Regions from separate parts of the Mesorhizobium sp. M5C.F.Ca.ET.164.01.1.1 genome, predicted to be linked through region 3. Evidence: predicted binding sites of a transcription regulator. Region 3 holds the regulator's gene; each other region holds the start of a gene.

Region 1 (4,440 bases), 140 kb from region 3:
TATCTTTCCCACCGCAACGCCGAGCGCCATGACCGTGGTGTTGAGGAGCAGTTGGCCGACGCTGACACCGCCGATGCGGCCAATACCGCCGAACAGCGCCTCGCTGTAATTGTTCCAGAGCTGGCCGCCGGGCAAGAGCGGCAGCGGCGGCCTGAGGATCGTTTGCAGCGTGTGTGTCGAGGCAACGAAAGTGTAGTAGATCGGAAAAGCTACGATCAATATGCCAAGGATGAGCACGGCATGGGCGATGAAGGTGCGGAGCGGGGATTGGCCGATCATCGCTGCCCTCAACCGTAATGGACTTTGCGTTCCACGTAGCGGAACTGGATGGCGGTGAGCGCAATGACGATGGCCATCAGGATGACCGACTGCGCCGCCGAGTCACCCAGGATCAGATTAACGAATCCGTCATTGTAGACCTTGTAGACCAGCGTCTCGGTCGCCTTGCCCGGCCCGCCGCCGGTGACGGCATGAACGATGCCGAACGTGTCGAACAGCGCATAGACAGTATTGACGACCAGCAGGAAAAACGTCGTCGGCGCAAGCAGCGGGAAGACGATAGTCCAGAAGCGCTTGGTCTCGCCGGCGCCATCCATGGCCGCCGCCTCGATCAGGGTTTTCGGCACCGCCTGCAGGCCGGCGACGAAGAACAGGAAATTGTAGCTGATCTGCTTCCAGGCAGCCGCCGACACCAGCAGGATCATGGCGTGGGTGCCGTTGAGCAGCGGGTCCCATGCGATGCCGAGGCTTCTCAGCAAATACGCCAACGCGCCGATCGAAGGATTGAACAGAAACAGCCACAGCATGCCGGCAATCGCCGGCGCCACGGCATAGGGCCATATCAACAGTGTGCGGTAGAGGCCTTTGCCGCGCACGGCCTTCTCGGCCATGACCGCAAGCAAAAGCGCCACGCCCATCGCAACGATCGCGGTCGCAAGCGAAAACACCACGGTGACCTTGATCGAGTTAAGGTAGGCCGGATCGGCCAGCACCTTGCCGAAATTGGCGAACCAGACGAACCTGGTCCTCAGCCCGAACGGGTCTTGCCTGAGCATCGACTGGTAAAGCGCCTGGCCGGCCGGCCAGTAGAAGAAAACCAGTGTTATGGCGAGTTGTGGCGCCACCAGCAGGTAGGGCAGGATCTTGTTGGGAAAGACGATGCGTGGAGACAGGCTGATTTCCCTCGCTATCCAGGAATCGCCCACGCGAGCTCGCGTGGGCGATATTCCAATCGACCAACCGAGATAATCTCGTCAGTTCTCTAGCGCTTCCTCGATCGCGGCGTTGCCGCGCGTGACCGCATTGTCGAGCGCCTGTTGAGCGGTTTGCTGGCCGGCCAGCATCTTCTCGAACTCCTCGTTCTGGATATCGCGCACCTGCGGCAGATTCGGCAGGCGCACGCCCTTCGAGTTGTCGGTCGGCGCCTTGCCCGTCATCTGCAGGATGGGCGTCTCGCGGCCGGGGTTCTTGTCATAGAAGCCTGATTTCTTGGTCGCTTCGTAGGCGGCGAGCGTCACCGGCAAGTATCCCGACTTCTGGTGCAGATATTCCTGCACATCGGTCTTGGACAGATAGGCGAAGAAGGTCGCGACGCCCTTGTATTGCTCGTCCGACTTGTTGCCGAAGACCCACAGGCTGGCGCCGCCCGGCGTGGTGTTCTGCGGTGCGCCCTTGGCGTCGGTGTCGTAGGGAAGCTGGCCGATGCCATAGTTCATGCCGGACTTGACGATATCGCCGAGACCGCCCGACGATTCGGTGAAGATGCCGCATTCGCCGGCAAGGAAGATCTGCTTGGCTTCGGAGGTGCGCCCGCCATATTTGAAGGTGCCGTCCTTGGCGAGGTCCGCGAGCGCCTGGAAGTGGTTGACGAAAATCGGCGCGTTGATTTTGAGCTCGACATCACCGCCGGCCAGGCCGTTCTGCTGGGTGGCCCACGATACATCATTCCACGCCGCAAAATTCTCGAGATGGATCCAGGTCAGCCAGGTCGAGGTGTAGCCGCATGAGGCGGCGCCACTTGCCTTGATCTTCTTGGCAGCTTCCCACACCTCATTCCAGGTCTTGGGCGGGTTGTTCACATCGAGGCCCGCCTTCTGGAAGATGTCCTTGTTGTAATAGAGGATCGGCGAGGAGGAGTTGTAGGGGAAGGACAGCATGGTGCCGTCCGGCTTCGAATAATAGCCGACGATGCCGGGCAGATACTGGCTCTTGTCGAAGGTCATCCCGGCACCGGTCATCACCTCGGCCACCGGCTTGATCGCACCCTCGGCCGCCATCATCACGCCGGTGCCGACATCGAACACCTGGAGAATATCGGGCGCCTGTCCAGCGCGGAAGGCAGCGATGCCGGCATTCAGCGTCTCGGGGTAGGTGCCCTTGAACACCGGAACCAGCTCATAGTCGCTCTGGCTGGCGTTGAAATCCTTGGAGATCTTGTCGACGACTTCGGCGTTGGCGCCGGTCATGGCGTGCCACCAGCTGATCTGCGTGACGGCGAAAGCGGACGTGGTGGAAAGCAGGGTCAAGGTGGCGGCGACACCGGCCGCGAAGCCGAAGAACTTCATGTTTCATCTCCCGTTTGTCATTGGCGAAAGGGCACTCTCGCAAAGGCCAATATGTGCCGCCCATGACAATTGGACAACGGTTTTGTTGCGGATCGATGAACTTGATCTCCCCGTAAAGTGGTGCACGCTTCGGTATGAGAGTAGATGGAAAGCAATTACCAAGCCGGCTTACCACTCGAACAAAAGCGACGGGGCCGGCAATCGCCGGGTGCCTAGTCCGACTTGCCGAGCGCCGTCTCGACCAGCCGCTTGGCATCGGGGCTCGACCACTCGGCCGGGCCGTTCATGTGAGCGATCAGGCAGCCTTCACCGTCGATCAGCATGGTGACCGGCAGGCCGAGCGCCAGGCCGCGCGTCTTGAGATCGTTGAACAGCGCCATGGTCGAATCACGGTAATAGCCGAGCGCCTCGACGCCGGTTTCCTCGAGGAACTTCTTCGGTTTGGTGTCATCGCCGGCATCGACATTGACCGCGACGACCTCGAAGGCGTCGCTGCCCATTTCTTTCTGCAGCGCGTCGAGCGCCGGCATTTCGGCGCGGCAGGGGGCGCACCATGTCGCCCACAGATTGAGCAGCAACGTCTTGCCGGCATGGTCGGCGAGCGTCATCGGCTTGCCGCCAGGGTCGTTGAAGGCAAGGCCCTTCAGCGATTGCGGCGGATCGGCCGGCAAAAGTGCTGCGACCTGGCCGGTGGCAGCCGCCGCGACCGTCTTGGCGCGGTCGGCCTTGGCGGCGCAGGCGACATCGTCTTTGCTGTCGCCAACGGCGACTGGCGCGGGCGCGTTGTTGCCAGAACCGCTCTCGCTGACATATACCGCGACCGCGCCCGCAAGCACGCCCGCCACCAAAGCGGCGAGGATGAGGCGCGGGGCCGGGAAAAATCGATTGCCGTCTGCCATTTTCTAAAAACTGCTCCGGAGCACGGGTTATAGCGATGAGCGACAAGAAGGCCAGCAACCAGATGTGGGGCGGACGTTTTGCCTCGGGTCCGGCCGCGATCATGGAAGCGATCAACGCGTCGATCTCGTTCGACCGCAAACTCTATGCGCAGGATATCAGAGGCTCGATCGCCCATAGCGAGATGCTGGCGCAAACGGGCATTATTTCGGCGGCCGATCAAGAAAAAATCGCTCACGGGCTGAACACGATCCTGGCAGAGATCGAAGCGGGAAAGTTCGAGTTCTCGACCAGGCTGGAAGACATCCACATGAACGTCGAAGCTCGCCTTGCCGAGCTGATCGGCGCGGCCGCCGGCCGCCTGCACACCGCTCGTTCGCGCAACGATCAGGTGGCGGTCGATCTCAGGCTTTGGGTCAAGGATGAGTGCTTTCGCATCGCCGAGGCGCTGAAGGGCCTGATCGCGGCGTTCCTGGAGCGGGCCGAGGAGCATGCGGCGACGGTGATGCCGGGCTTTACCCACATGCAGGCGGCGCAGCCGGTGACCTTCGGCCACCACTGCATGGCTTATGTCGAGATGTTTTCGCGCGACCTGTCGCGTGTTCGCGACGCCATCGGGCGGATGGACGAAAACCCGCTCGGTGCGGCCGCCCTTGCCGGCACCAGCTTTCCGATCGACCGGCACCAGACTGCCAAGGCGCTCGGCTTCCGCGAACCGATGCGCAACTCGCTGGACAGCGTTTCGGATCGCGATTTCGCACTGGAATTCTTGGGGCTGGCGGCGATCTGCGCGACGCATCTGTCGCGGCTGGCCGAAGAGATCATCATCTGGTCGACGCCGCAATTCGGCTTCGTCAGGCTGTCGGACTCATTCTCCACCGGCTCCTCGATCATGCCGCAGAAGAAGAACCCCGACGCCGCCGAGCTGGTGCGCGGCAAGACCGGTCGCGTCACCGGCCATCTCGTCGGCCTGCTGACG
Region 2 (4,440 bases), 270 kb from region 3:
CTCGCATGGGCGGCCCTCGCCGTCCTCCTTGCGGTAGGCGCGGCACAATCGGCCGCGACGTCGAAGGAAACGCGGCCTGCCCTGCCGTCCGACACACGAACGGCGGAGCAGTTATTTGCCGATGCTCCCGATGGCGTCGACCCGGTGGTGACCGGGCCGGTTAGCACCGCCTTCAAGCAGAGGCAGGAGGCTGCCAACTGCGACCGCGCGGTCTGGCCCAACATTCCAACCGTCTGCTATCCAGATTAGCAAGCGTAGCGACGTCGCGGCCACACTGAGATCCGCAAGGTCCGTTCCGCAGTGATCCTTCACGCCCCCTCTGCCCTGCCTGCGCTTCCGCTAATCGCGAAGTTCCCTCTCACGCCGACTGCACCGGATCGAGCGTGACCTTGTAGAGTTCGTTGTCGTCGCGATCCATCAGCCGCACCGTCATCTGTTCAGTGGCGCCATCGATGTCGACGAGGCCGAAGAACTGCAGGCCGGCCGAGGGTGGCAGGTTCTGCCCCTGCTCGGCGGTTGGCGCCTTGATGAATTTCAGCTCCGGGCCGAAGGTCATGTCGAAATCGTTGGGACCGAATGTACCGGCGTGGAGCGGACCGGAGACGAATTCCCAGAACGGATTGAAATCCTGGAACTGCGCCTTATCAGGATTGTAGTAGTGCGCCGCGGTGTAGTGCACGTCGGCGGTCAGCCAGACGGTGTTGCTGATACCAGCATTCTTTACAAAGCGAAGGAGGTCGGCAATTTCCAGCTCGCGCCCCTTGGCCGGACCGCTGTCGCCGTTGCTGACCGCCTCGGCGCCGGCCTTCCCGGTGGCGTCGTTCCAGACGACGAGACCGAGCGGCATGTCGGCGGCGATGATTTTCCAGGTCGCGTTGGAGTTTGCCAGTTCGCGCTTCAGCCATTTCATCTGCTGTTCGCCGAGGATGCGCGATTGCGGCGTCACCGTATCCTGCATGCCAGGACCATTGGAGCCGCGGTAGGAACGCATGTCGAGGAAAAACACGTCGAGCAGCGGCCCGTAGGCGATCTTGCGATAGACGCGGCCCGGTTCCGACGGCTCGTAGCGGATCGTCGTCATCTCGTGGAAGGCGCGTGCCGCCCGTGCCGCCAGCACATGGATGTTTTTTTCGGAGTAGCGGTCGTCGGCGCTCAGGTCCTTCGAATCCGACCAGTTGTTCACCACCTCGTGGTCGTCCCACTGGTAAAAGGTCGGGCAGATGGCGTTGAGCCCCAGCACGTTCCTGTCCATCATGTTGTATTTCCACTGACCCCGGTACTCGTCCAGCGTCTCGGCAACCTTGCGCTTTTCGTCGATGAGGACGTTGTTCTTCCACTTGCTGCCACCGGAAAGGTCGACCTCGTCCTTCATCGGGCCGTCGGCATAGATGGTGTCGCCGGAATGCAGGAAGAAGTCGGGCGTATGCTTGCCGATCGTGGCATAGGTCTTCATGCCGGTGTCGTCGATGCCCCAGCCTTGGCCGGCGGTATCGCCCGACCAGGCGAAGCGAATGTCGCGCTTCGAGGCCGGCGCCGTCCGGAAGCGGCCGACGATCGGCTCGGAGACGGCGTTGATGTCCGCGAGATCGGCCGCGGTCATGCGGTAGAAGATGTCCTGGTCGGAGGCGAGGTCGGTGAGCAGCCGCTTTACCGTGTAATCGCTGGCCGGCGACGTATCGAGCGGCGCAAGACGGACGGCGTTGGCGAAATCTTCCGTCGACGACACTTCGAACATCACGCGCGAAGGGCGGTCGGTGCGAGTCCACACCACGCCGCTGGTTGCGTCGACATCGCCCGACTGGATGCCATGGGTGAAGGCGGGCCGCTGATTGGCGCGCGAATAATAGGGAAGCGCGAGGCCCGATACGCCGACGAGGCCGGCGGCGCTCACGGACGTGACGAAGGCGCGCCGGGTCATCGAAATCTTGTTCATGGCTGTCTCCTGGATGGCGTTGAACGTCGCCGCCAAAGTCCAGCCTCAATGTTTCAGGCACATCTCGAAACCATGAAGGTTTCGTTACAACCAACAGACTGGCGAATCTCTCTTGAGGGTCTCTTGAGAATCTCTTGAGGGGGAGATGTCGCCAAAGGCGACAGAGGGGGTCGTCTCGCGTGGAGCACCGACCACCTGCGTCTGCGATAAGGCGCTGAGCCTGGTCGGACCGACCCCCTCTGGCCGCTTCGCGGCCATCTCCCCCCTCATGGGGGAATTTAGCGCTCAGCCGTCACAACTCAGGCCGCCTGCGGTTCCGGCTCGAAGGCTGGACGGCTGGTGTTGATCAACAGCGAGATGCAGGCTGCGGCTATCGCCGTCATGCCGGCGATGAGGAAGGCAAGCTCGTAATTGCCCTGCAATTCACGCATGGTGCCGCCGAAGAAGGCGGCGGCCGCAGCGCCCACCTGATGGCCCGCGACGATCCAGCCGAAGACGATCGGCCCGCTGCGGTCGCCGAACGCCTCGTTCGACAGCCTGAGCGTCGGCGGCACGGTGGCGATCCAGTCCAATCCGTAGAGCACGGCGAAGATGATCAGACTGGTCGACGAGAAGCCGGAATAAGGCAGATAGATCAGCGACAGGCCGCGGATGCCATAATAGACGCCGAGCAGCTTGCGCGGGTCGAAGCGGTCGGTGAGCCAACCCGACAGCGTCGTGCCGATCAGATCGAAGATGCCCATCAGCGACAGCAGGCCGGCGGCTTGCACCTGACCGATACCCATGTCGCCGCAAAACGCGATCAGGTGCGTGCCGACCAGTCCGTTGGTGGTGAAGCCGCAGATGAAGAAGGTGGCGAACAGATACCAGAACACGCGGGTGCCGGCGGCACGGCGCAGCGTGCTGAGTGTGTGCGTGAGAAAATTGCCCTGCGAGGCCGGCGCAACCGGCGGCACGTCGTCGGCGTCAGCGCCGTAGCGCACCATGCCGATCGAAGCCGGACGCTCCGGCACCAGCAGCCAGACCAGCGGCACGAGGCAGGCAGTGGCGACCGCAATGGCGATGGCGACAGGCTTCCAGCCGCCCGACTGGGCGAGCGCGGCGAGCAGCGGCAGGAACACCAGCAGGCCGGTGGCGGCGGAGGCCGACATCAGTCCCATCACCAGGCCGCGATTGGTCTTGAACCAGCGGTTGACGATGGTGGCGCCGAGCACCGTGGCGACCGCGCCGGAACCAACGCCGGAGAATACGCCCCAGGTGAGAAGCAGGTGCCACGGCTCGGTCATCAACAGGCTGAGCGCCGTCGAGCCCGACATCAACACCAGCGACGCCAGCAGCGTCCGGCGCAGCCCGATCCGTTCCATCAGTGCCGCAGCAAACGGCCCGGTCAGGCCGTAGAGGAAGATGCCGATGGCCGCGGCGAGCGAAACGACATCGCGCCGCCAGCCGAAACTCTCCTCCAGCGGCAGCATCATGACGGCCGGCGCCGACCGCAGGCCCGCCGCGATCAGCAGGCACAGGAAAATGACGGCGACCACGACGAAAGCGTAGCGCTGGCCAAACGGACGGGATTGAGCTATCATGTTACTGACCGGTACGTTCCAATTGTACCGAGTGATACGTACCGATCGGTAACATTGTCAAGCAGGCCACGGCACATCGAAGATGAAAAACATTGAACCAACGATCAAAGCGGATGAAGTGGCATCTCCGCGCGCCGGCGAAAAAATCCTTCGCGTTGCCCGCGACCTGTTCTACCGGCAAGGCATCAGGGCGATCGGCGTCGACGAGATCGTGCGGCGTGCCGGCGTCACCAAGCCCAGCCTCTATCGCAGCTTTCCCTCCAAGGACGAATTGGCCGCGTCCTATCTCCGGCAATACGACCTGGAGTTCTGGGCCCGCTTCGACGAGGCGGTGGCTGCCCATCCCGGCGATCCGCGCGCGCAGATCGCTGCCTTCCTGACACGCATCGGCAAGCGCACGCAAAAGCCAGACTATCGCGGCTGCGGCATGACCAATGCGGCTGTCGAATATCCCGAACATGCCCACCCGGCCCGCGTGGTGAGCGAGGCCAACAAACAGGAATTGCGACGACGCCTGCGCGCCATGGCAGCGGCAATGGGTGCCGGCGACGCCGATACACTGGGCGACGGGCTGCTGCTTCTGATCGAAGGTGCCTATATCAGCGGCCAGTTGTTCGGTGCCGGCGGACCGGCGAAGTCTGTGGCCCGGAACGCCGACCTGCTGATCGAAGCGAGCTTGAAGAAATAGCGTTTAACGATACCGTGTGGCAGCCTCGAAACGGAGTTGTCCGCGATGCGTAGCCTTTTGACGATCCCGCTTGCCCTTGCCGGCCTCTGCCAAGCTGCCCAGGCCGGCGACATTTCCAGCGCCTACACTGATCTCGACTGGAAGAAGGACTGCGTGACCTACGCGCAGGCGCAAGAAGGCGAAGGCGACTGGGCCAGTCTTGCCTGTTCGGGCTATCGCGGCTACCCGGTGCTGAT
Region 3 (4,440 bases):
ATGGTGCTGGCGCTGATGACCCTGCCGATCATCATTATCGCCTCGCGCGCTTCGCTGCGCGCCGTGCCGCCGTCGATCCGCGAGGCGGCGCTCGGCATCGGAGCGTCCAAGGTCCAGACCGTATTCCATCACGTCCTGCCGCTGGCGATGCCGGGCATCATGACCGGCACCATTCTCGGAATGGCGCATGCGCTGGGCGAAACCGCGCCGTTGCTGATGATCGGCATGGTCGCCTTCATCGTCGACATTCCCGGCGGCTTTACCGATCCCGCGACGATCCTGCCGGTGCAGATATTCATGTGGGCGGATTTCCCGGAAGCTGGATTCCAGCAGAAGACTTCGGCGGCGATTTTGATTTTGCTGCTGTTTTTGGTCATCATGAACGCCATTGCGGTGATACTGCGCAGGCGCTTCGAGCGGCGCTGGTAAGGAGCAGAGGATATGAACATCATGACGGAAGCCGGCGTCGAACAGAAACTGAGCAGCGCAACCAATGCCCCTTCGATCAAGATGAAGGGCGAAAAGGTCTCTGTTCATTACGGCGAGAAGCGAGCTCTGTTCGACGTGGACCTCGATGTCCGCGAGAACCAGGTGACGGCGTTGATCGGCCCATCGGGCTGTGGCAAGTCGACCTTCCTGCGTTGCCTGAACCGAATGAACGACACGATCGATATCGCGCGGGTGAGCGGCAAGATCACGCTCGACGGCGAGGATGTTTACGACCCGAAAATCGATGTCGTCGAGCTACGAGCTCGCGTCGGCATGGTTTTCCAGAAACCGAACCCGTTTCCGAAGTCGATCTATGAAAACGTCGCCTACGGTCCGCGCATTCACGGCCTGGCCAGGAGCAAGTCCGAGTTGGACGGCATCGTCGAATCGAGCCTGAAGAAGGCCGGTCTGTTCAACGAGGTCAAGGATCGCCTGCTCGAGTCGGGCACCGGTCTCTCCGGCGGACAGCAGCAGCGCCTGTGCATCGCGCGCGCTATCGCCGTGTCGCCGGAAGTGATTCTGATGGACGAGCCCTGTTCGGCGCTCGATCCGATCGCCACCGCCCGCGTCGAGGAACTGATCGACGAACTGCGCCAGAACTACACGATCGTCATCGTCACCCACTCGATGCAGCAGGCAGCGCGCGTGTCGCAACGCACGGCGATGTTCCATCTCGGCTATCTGGTCGAGGAGGGCGCGACCGACAAGATGTTCACCAATCCCGACGACAAGCGCACCCAGGACTACATCACCGGCCGATTCGGCTGAGCGGTCCGGCGGCGAATTTCGAACACGAGGACAGGATCATGGGTGAACACACCGTCGCATCTTTCGACGAGGAACTGGAGCACATCGACAGGCTGATCCGCGACATGGACGAGCTCGCCGCCGCGATGGTCGCAGCCTCGATCCGCGCGTTGCTTGCGTCAGACAATGCGATGGCGCAGCGTGTTGTCTCGGACGACGCCATCATGGATGCGCGGCAGCGCGAACTCGACGATAGCGCGATCACCCTGATCGCCAAGCGGCAGCCGATGGCACAAGATCTGCGCGCCGTGGTTGGCGCAATCCGCATGGCCGGCGATCTCGAGCGCATCGGCGACCTGGCCAAGAACATAGCCAAGCGGGTCAGCGCAGTCGGGCAGAGCGCCACGCCGCGCAATCTCTCGCACGGCATCGACGCGATGGCGGATCTCGTTCTCGAGCAGCTCCGCGGCGTGGTCGAGCACTATGTGTCGCGCAATGCCGGCGCGTTGAAAGAACTGCGCGCCGACGACCAGAAGATCGACGTGAAATACACGGCGGTTTTTCGCGAACTCCTGACCTACATGATGGAGGATCCGCGCAACATCACCGCCTGCACGCATCTGCTGTTCTGCGCCAAGAATCTCGAGCGTATCGGCGATCATGTCACCAACATCGCCGAAAACGCCTACTTTGTCGTGACCGGGCAGCAATTGCCGGCGGATCGCCCGAAGCTCGACGAAACGACGATGTCGGCGCCGGCGACATGACAGGAGTGACCGGCCGATGATCGCGCCGCGCATCATGGTGGTGGAGGATGAAGAGCCGCTGGGCGTCCTCCTCCGCTACAATCTGGAATCCGAAGGCTATCAGGTCGAGGTGGTGACGCGCGGCGACGAGGCCGAAATCCGGCTGCAGGAAAACGTGCCCGATCTGCTGGTGCTCGACTGGATGGTGCCGGCGGTTTCGGGCATCGAGCTTTGCCGGCGCCTTCGGGTGCGTCCCGAAACCGAGCGGCTGCCGATCATCATGCTGACCGCGCGCGGCGAGGAGAGCGACCGGGTGCGCGGCCTTTCCACCGGAGCCGACGACTATCTGGTCAAGCCGTTCTCGACACCGGAATTCATGGCCAGGGTCAAGGCGCTGCTGCGCCGCGCCAAGCCGGAAGTACTGTCCAGCGTGCTGAAGGTCGGCGACATCATGCTCGATCGCGAATCGCACAGGGTCTATCGCAAGAAGAGCGAGATCCGGCTCGGGCCGACCGAATTCCGGCTGCTCGAATTCATGATGCGGCACCCGGGTCGGGTCTTCTCGCGCAGCCAGTTGCTCGACAATGTCTGGGGCGAGACGATCTACATCGACGAGCGCACGGTGGACGTCCATGTCGGCCGGTTGCGCAAGGCGGTCAACAATGGTCGCATGCCCGATGTCATCCGCACCATCCGCGGCGCGGGCTATGCGATCAGGGAAGACTAGGGATGTGCTGATACGGGTGATTCCGGCCTGCGAACGGCGGCTTCCTGCGCTTCCGGTGCTCACGTACCCGAAATTACGCTCCGCTCCGGTTCTCGGAACCCCCATTCTCGACTCGGCCTGACCTGAATCTCAACACACCCCAAGTCGCGATCCGGGGATCCCTGCCTTCGAATTCAAGCCACGTTCTTTCCGACCGAGCCGGCTCGTGCCTGGATGCTCGGCGCGAAGATCTCCTGGTCGACGAAGCTCAGCGCCCGCATGGCGCAGCCTTCTCGGATCAGCGGCAGTTCGTTCGGCTCGGTGTCGAAGGAAATCGAACCCGAATGCTGGCCGCCGGCGGTCTGGGCGATGGCCTCGCGCAGGGCCGGCTCAATCAGGTCGAAGGCGGCAGCGCTGGCACCGACCATGGCGACCGGCGCCGGATCGATCAGCGCGAACAGGCTGCCGAGCCCGAAGCCGAGCGCTTCGCCGGCCTTGCGGTAGGCTTCGCGCTCCGGTCCGTCCGTCTCGCGCGCCCGGGCCGCCAGTGCCCGCATCTCGGCGTCGCTGACATCGGCGACCGGCTCGGCGTTTTCGCTCAATTGCCTTGCGTTGCGCCAGATAGCGTAGTTGCCGGCATAAGCCTCGACGCAACCGCGCCGCCCGCAGCGGCAAAGCGCGCCGCCCGGCCGATGAATCATGTGGCCGAATTCGCCGCCTGAGGAATGGGTGCCGGTGAACAGCTCGCCTTTCAGCACCAGCCCCATACCGATGCCATGCGAGAGCAGGATGGCGATGAAATCGTCGCGGTAGCGATCCGGGTCGCGCCAGCGCAGCGCCACGGCCATCATGTTGCAGTCGTTCTCCATGATGGCCGGAATGTCGAACTCGCGTTCCAGAATGTCGGCGAAGGCGATGTTCGTCTGCGGCGTGATCGGCGACCATAACATGGCGCGCGCATGGGAATCGGTAATACCCTGGATCGCCAGCGCGATGCGGGCGACGCTTTGGACGTCGAGGTCGGGGTCTTCGAGCCGGCGCCGGACGATGGCGACACATTCGTCGATCAGCTCGTCGCGCGACATGGTCAGCGTGTCCAGCCGGCGCTGTTCCTCGGCGACCACTTGTCCGGCATAGTCGATGACAGCGATCGACAGGAAATTCAGCGACAATACGACAGCCAATACCGCAGCGGCTTCCGGATTGAGGCTGAGGCCAACCTGCGGCCGGCCACGTTTCAGCGAGACGGTCTCACTCGCCTTGGTCTCGGCCAGGATGCCTTCCTGGATCAGGTCGGAAGAGATCGCCGATATGGTCGAATGGCTGAGGCCGGTGGTTGCGGCGATCTCGGTCCGCGACGGCTGGCCTGCGCGGCGTACGGCCGAAATAACCATGGCCCGGTTGCGCCGGCGCAAATCGTCATGGCGGATCCCAACCGACATTGTTTTGCTTCCTCCCTATTGCCGCGGCCGCTCATGAATCGGAAGCCGTCAGGCCGACAAATACTGGCAGAACCAGAAGGACCTGTCATTGTTTATTCCGAGACTCGAAAAAAAGCCGGCAGGAGATTAAAATCCATCAGAATTCATGTTGACAGTGCTTCGGCGTTGGATCAGTATTTTTTCGAGGCTCGAAAAAAAGAGTCTTTGTGCCGGCCTTCGGGCCAGTTGGTCGCGCCGTACGCGGCGTAGGGAGGAATATCATGAAGAGATTCACAGCCGCCATCCTGGCGGGGGTCGCCATGTCGCTGAC
Region 4 (4,440 bases), 1.4 Mb from region 3:
ATCAGCATCAGGATCACGGCGATGTTCGGGTCGGTGATGACGGCGAGAAGCCGGATGAGCCAGCCGGGCTCCAGCGTTTCAACCGGCAACCCTTTGGTCGCCAACACCTCTTTCCTGCCGGCTATTTCCACCGTCCGGCCGTCAGCCAGCTGAAGCAGTTCGGTCGTGTCGCGGGCGACGAAGTCGACGACACGCTCCTGCAGCGCCGCGTTGGCCGACAGGCTGGCCGCCTCGCGCACCGCCTTTTCACCCCAATCGGCATTGCGCCCACGCAGTTCAGCCAGGCTGCGGATCAGGGCAACCGCGTCGTTCGTCGCCTTGGCGATCATCGCATCGCCCGCCGGTGGGCTCTTCGGGTCCTTGCCGGCTTCTGGGGCATTGTTCTTGTCGTCGCCGCCGGGAAAGGATGGCAGCGGCCCGCCCATCTCGATTGGCGTTGCCGCGCCCAGATTGGTGCCGGGCGCCATCGCCGCCACATGGGTTGCGTAGAGGATGTAGGTTCCGGCGCTCGCCGCATGCCCGCCGGCGGGCGCGACATAGCCGATGACGGGAACCGGCGAGGCGAGGATGTCGGCGATGATCTCACGCATGCTGGTGACCAACCCGCCGGGCGTGTCCATCTGCAGGATAAAAACCTCGGCGTTCCGCTCTGCGGCCACCGCCAGCGCTTCCTCGAACTGCATGGCGCTCGCCGGACCGATGGCGCCGTCTATCTCGATGCGCAGCGCAGTCCTCTCCCGGCCGTTCGCCTCTCCGGTTGCGGAAGAGGAACAAACAGCCACAACGGCTACAAAAGCCGCGGCAATCAGGGCTACACGCGCGAGTTTCACGCTCAAAGCTCCCTATCAGGGATATGGGCCCGATTTTGCCGAAATCCATGACATGGCGGCGGGTGAAAGCAGCTGTGCGTAACCCGTTGGCAGGAAACGGGTGGTTTGCACGCGCTGTTTCACCCATCTCTGATGGCAGAAGAGCCCAAAGGAGGAAAAGCCATGACCCTTCATTCGATAGGTTCGAAGGCAGCGGTCCCATCGGCGGAAGCGCGGGTCGCCGGATATGATTGGCAGGCATTGGCCGAGGAAATGAGCGGCTATGGCTGCGCGGTGATGGAAAAGCTCCTGACGCCGCAGGAGTGCCGAGAGATCGCCGGGCTCTATCCCGACGAAAGCCATTTCCGCAGCCATGTCCACATGGCGCGGCACGGCTTCGGCAAGGGCGAGTATCGCTATTTCCGCTATCCCTTGCCCGACCTGATCGGCGGCTTGCGCACCGCACTCTACCCGCACCTGGCCGCGGTCGCCAACGACTGGAACGCGCGCATGGGCATCGCCCAGCGCTACCCGGGCGAACACGCCGCGTTCCTCAAGCAATGCCACGAGCAGGGCCAGACGCGGCCGACGCCCCTCCTGCTGCAATATGGTCCTGGCGACTTCAATTGCCTGCATCAGGATCTCTACGGCGATCTTGCCTTCCCGCTGCAGGTGGCGATCCTGCTGTCCGAGCCGGATAAGGATTTCACCGGTGGCGAGTTCGTGCTGACCGAACAGCGTCCGCGCATGCAGAGCCGCGCCGAGGTGGTGCCGCTGCGCCAGGGCGATGCAGTCGCTTTTGCGGTCCACAATCGCCCGGTCCAGGGCAGCAAAGGCAGCTACCGCGTCAATCTCAGGCACGGGGTCAGCCGGATTCGCTCCGGCATACGCCACACCGTGGGCATCATCTTCCACGACGCGAAGTAAGGGTTGTAGACTTCCTTCTCCCTTCTCCCCTTGTGGGAGAAGGTGGATTGGCGCGCAGCGCCAAGACGGTTGAGGGGTGTTGGACGGAGCGCCGTCGTTGCCAAGCTGGAACACCCCTCATCCGTCGCCTTCGGCGACACCTTCTCCCACAAGGGGAGAAGGGTGAGCCGCGCGAGGCGCAACGTTGGAAATCAGTGCATCGGACCTCCAATTTTTCGAGTCCTAAGGACAGGCGGACAAGGCGATCGCGGAAATTCGAAATAAAAAATTTCGCCCACAAAGATCTTTGTCATCCAATCGTTAACCAAGGTTCATACGATGAGCTATGTTGTTTCTCGGCCGGCGTTCGCTCGCCGGGCGGATGACTGTTGATATCTGCCAAAAACTGAAAACTAGCTATTTTTTTGCGCAGTATAGTCGGGGGATCGCGATTATGTTTCCAGCAAGCTTTGCGCTGCTACGGCGCAAATGGGCGAAAATAGCGGAATCAAGTGGCGCCCTCACGCTCGCTGTTGCCTTGATGATCGGGGCCGCTGCACAAGCCGAGCCTATTCGCGGCGCCGGATCGACGCTAGCCGCCCCGATCATCGGCAAATGGGCGACGGCCTACGAGAGCGCCCGCGCCGATGGCGGCGACTATATCTCGCCCGATTGGAAGGTTGATTATGAAATCGTCGGCTCGCTCGCCGGCGTCCTGCGTCTCGACCAGCCGGACATGGACTTTGCCGCGACGGATGCGCCGATCAATGCCGCCGACCTCAGGAAAGCCGGCCGCCAGCAGTTTCCGATCGTGATGGGCGCCATCGCCGTCGTCGTCAATCTCGACGGCATCGGCCCGGGAAGCCTTCGCCTGACGGGGCCGCTTCTGGCCGACATCTATCTGGGCAAGATCCAGTCGTGGTCCGATCCTGCGATCAAGGCGGCGAATCCGGATCTGACGCTCCCCGATCTCAGGATCAGCGTCCTACACCGCAAGGATGGCTCCGGCTCGACCTTTGTCTTCACGGAGTATCTGTCGGCGGTCAGCGACGAGTGGAAGGCCAAATACGGCGCCGATACGCTGATCTCGTGGCCGCTCGGCGCCGATGCGGAAGGCACACAGAACCTCATTCGAGCCGTGCACGACACAAAAGGCGCGATCGCCTATGCCGAATCCGGCCAGGCCCACCGTGCAAGCCTTTCCTACGCGCTAATCGAGAACAGATCCGGCAAGTTCGTCAAGCCGGAGCCGGAGGGCGTGCAGGCCGCCGCGACATCCATCGACTGGGCGCAAACGACCGATTTCTTCGCTTCGCTGACCGATCGAGACGGCGACGCCGCCTATCCGATCAGCACGGCAGTGTTCGCGATCGTTCAGGTCTCGGGCCGTTCGGAACATCGCTATCGCCGCGTGCACGACCTTTTCCGGCTCGCCTTCGCACAAGGTGCGGGCGATGCCGCCGCACTCGGCTATGTGCCGCTGCCGAAGACGCTCGTCGATCAGGTCGAACAATACTGGGCAAGGCAAGAGCCCGTCGGAAACTGAGCGGAAGAGCCAGGCTGCTGCTTCGCGCAGCACCTGAACTGAACGTCATATCGCGCCGTGGTGACGGCTTGTTGGGGACTGCGTGACATGGACATAGATATCTTCAAGGACATCCTCGTGCCGGTGATCGGCGGGTTGGGCATTTTCATGCTCGGCCTCGACTTCATGGCAAACGGCATCCAGGCGCTGTCGGTCAACCGGATGCGCGCCTTTCTCGCCAAGGCTGCCGGAACGCCGATCAAGGGCGTGCTGGCAGGAACATTGATCACCGGCGTCATCCAGTCGTCGACGGCGATGAGCGTCATGGTCGTCGGCCTGGTCAATGCCGGCGTCATCGCGCTTCGACCGGCGATCAGCGTGATCATGGGCGCCAATATCGGCACCACGCTCGGCAACGGGCTCATCGCCCTGCCGCTCGGTCCGCTCGGATTGATCCTGGCCGGCGTGTTCTCGCTGGTCTACTGCTTCGCCAAAAGCGAAAAGGTCAAGAACATAGCGCTCGCCTGCATCGGCTTCGCGCTGATTTTCTATGGCCTCAACCTGATGACCGGCGGCCTGCGTCCGCTTCGCAACCTGCCCGAAATCATGGCCCTGCTGCAAACCCTCACGGCCGACTCCTATCTCAACCTTCTCAAATGCGTGTTCATCGCCGCCGGCGTGACCGCCATGATCCATTCGTCCTCGGCGACGATCGGCATTGTGATGGGCCTTGGCGCCGCCGGCATTCTCGACTGGACCACCGCCGTCGCCTTCTCGCTCGGCGCCGATCTCGGCACCACGTTCACCTCGTGGATGGCTTCGCTCAATCTTTCGAAGAACGCCAAGCGCACAGCTTACGCGCACATCTCGTTCAACATCATCGGCGTGTCCATCACCATCCCGCTGTTCTTCGTCTCCATCGAGATCCTGGGATGGGTCATGCAGTTCTTCGGCGGCGATCCCGCCGTTCCGGTGATCGTCGACGGCAAGGAGACCTTCCCCCTGGTGCCGGTCGCGGTCGGCATCTACTCGACCTTCTTCAACGTCTTCAACACATTGTTGCTGTTCCCGTTCATCGGCATGTTCGAGCGGGTTCTGTCGCGTGTCGGCCACACGGATGCCGAGGACGCCGAGGATTTCTCGACGCCGAAATTCCTCGACCGCAAGCTGGCCGGCGATTTTGCCAAGGCCGTTCCCGCC

Evidence for each region. The regulator PhoB, encoded in region 3, activates phosphate uptake and scavenging genes when phosphate is short. The targets are predictions, from matches to a motif close to TGTCATNNANCTGTCAT.
Region 1: a site for PhoB is predicted at 2,627-2,643, ahead of ugpB (sn-glycerol-3-phosphate ABC transporter substrate-binding protein UgpB). Genes of this name have one in related genera too.
Region 2: a site for PhoB is predicted at 2,006-2,022, ahead of EN807_RS06090 (alkaline phosphatase). Genes of this name have one in related genera too.
Region 4: a site for PhoB is predicted at 2,024-2,040, ahead of pstS (phosphate ABC transporter substrate-binding protein PstS). Genes of this name have one in related genera too.

What each region holds. Positions count from the first base shown of each region.
Region 1 is NZ_SRTG01000001.1:1,668,017-1,672,456, reverse strand. It holds gene ugpE (sn-glycerol-3-phosphate ABC transporter permease UgpE) at 1-279, opposite strand, end outside; gene ugpA (sn-glycerol-3-phosphate ABC transporter permease UgpA) at 288-1,172, opposite strand; gene ugpB (sn-glycerol-3-phosphate ABC transporter substrate-binding protein UgpB) at 1,254-2,564, opposite strand; gene EN807_RS08220 (TlpA disulfide reductase family protein) at 2,777-3,463, opposite strand; gene argH (argininosuccinate lyase) at 3,499-4,440, shown strand, end outside.
Region 2 is NZ_SRTG01000001.1:1,260,749-1,265,188, reverse strand. It holds gene EN807_RS06095 (hypothetical protein) at 1-249, shown strand, start outside; gene EN807_RS06090 (alkaline phosphatase) at 359-1,933, opposite strand; gene EN807_RS06085 (MFS transporter) at 2,233-3,516, opposite strand; gene EN807_RS06080 (TetR/AcrR family transcriptional regulator) at 3,599-4,204, shown strand; gene EN807_RS06075 (hypothetical protein) at 4,250-4,440, shown strand, end outside.
Region 3 is NZ_SRTG01000001.1:1,526,523-1,530,962, forward strand. It holds gene pstA (phosphate ABC transporter permease PstA) at 1-429, shown strand, start outside; gene pstB (phosphate ABC transporter ATP-binding protein PstB) at 442-1,257, shown strand; gene phoU (phosphate signaling complex protein PhoU) at 1,296-2,003, shown strand; gene phoB (phosphate regulon transcriptional regulator PhoB) at 2,020-2,709, shown strand; gene EN807_RS07445 (ROK family protein) at 2,883-4,130, opposite strand; gene xylF (D-xylose ABC transporter substrate-binding protein) at 4,391-4,440, shown strand, end outside.
Region 4 is NZ_SRTG01000001.1:2,960,311-2,964,750, forward strand. It holds gene EN807_RS14525 (nodulation protein NfeD) at 1-830, opposite strand, end outside; gene EN807_RS14530 (2OG-Fe(II) oxygenase) at 993-1,736, shown strand; gene pstS (phosphate ABC transporter substrate-binding protein PstS) at 2,170-3,261, shown strand; gene EN807_RS14540 (Na/Pi symporter) at 3,349-4,440, shown strand, end outside.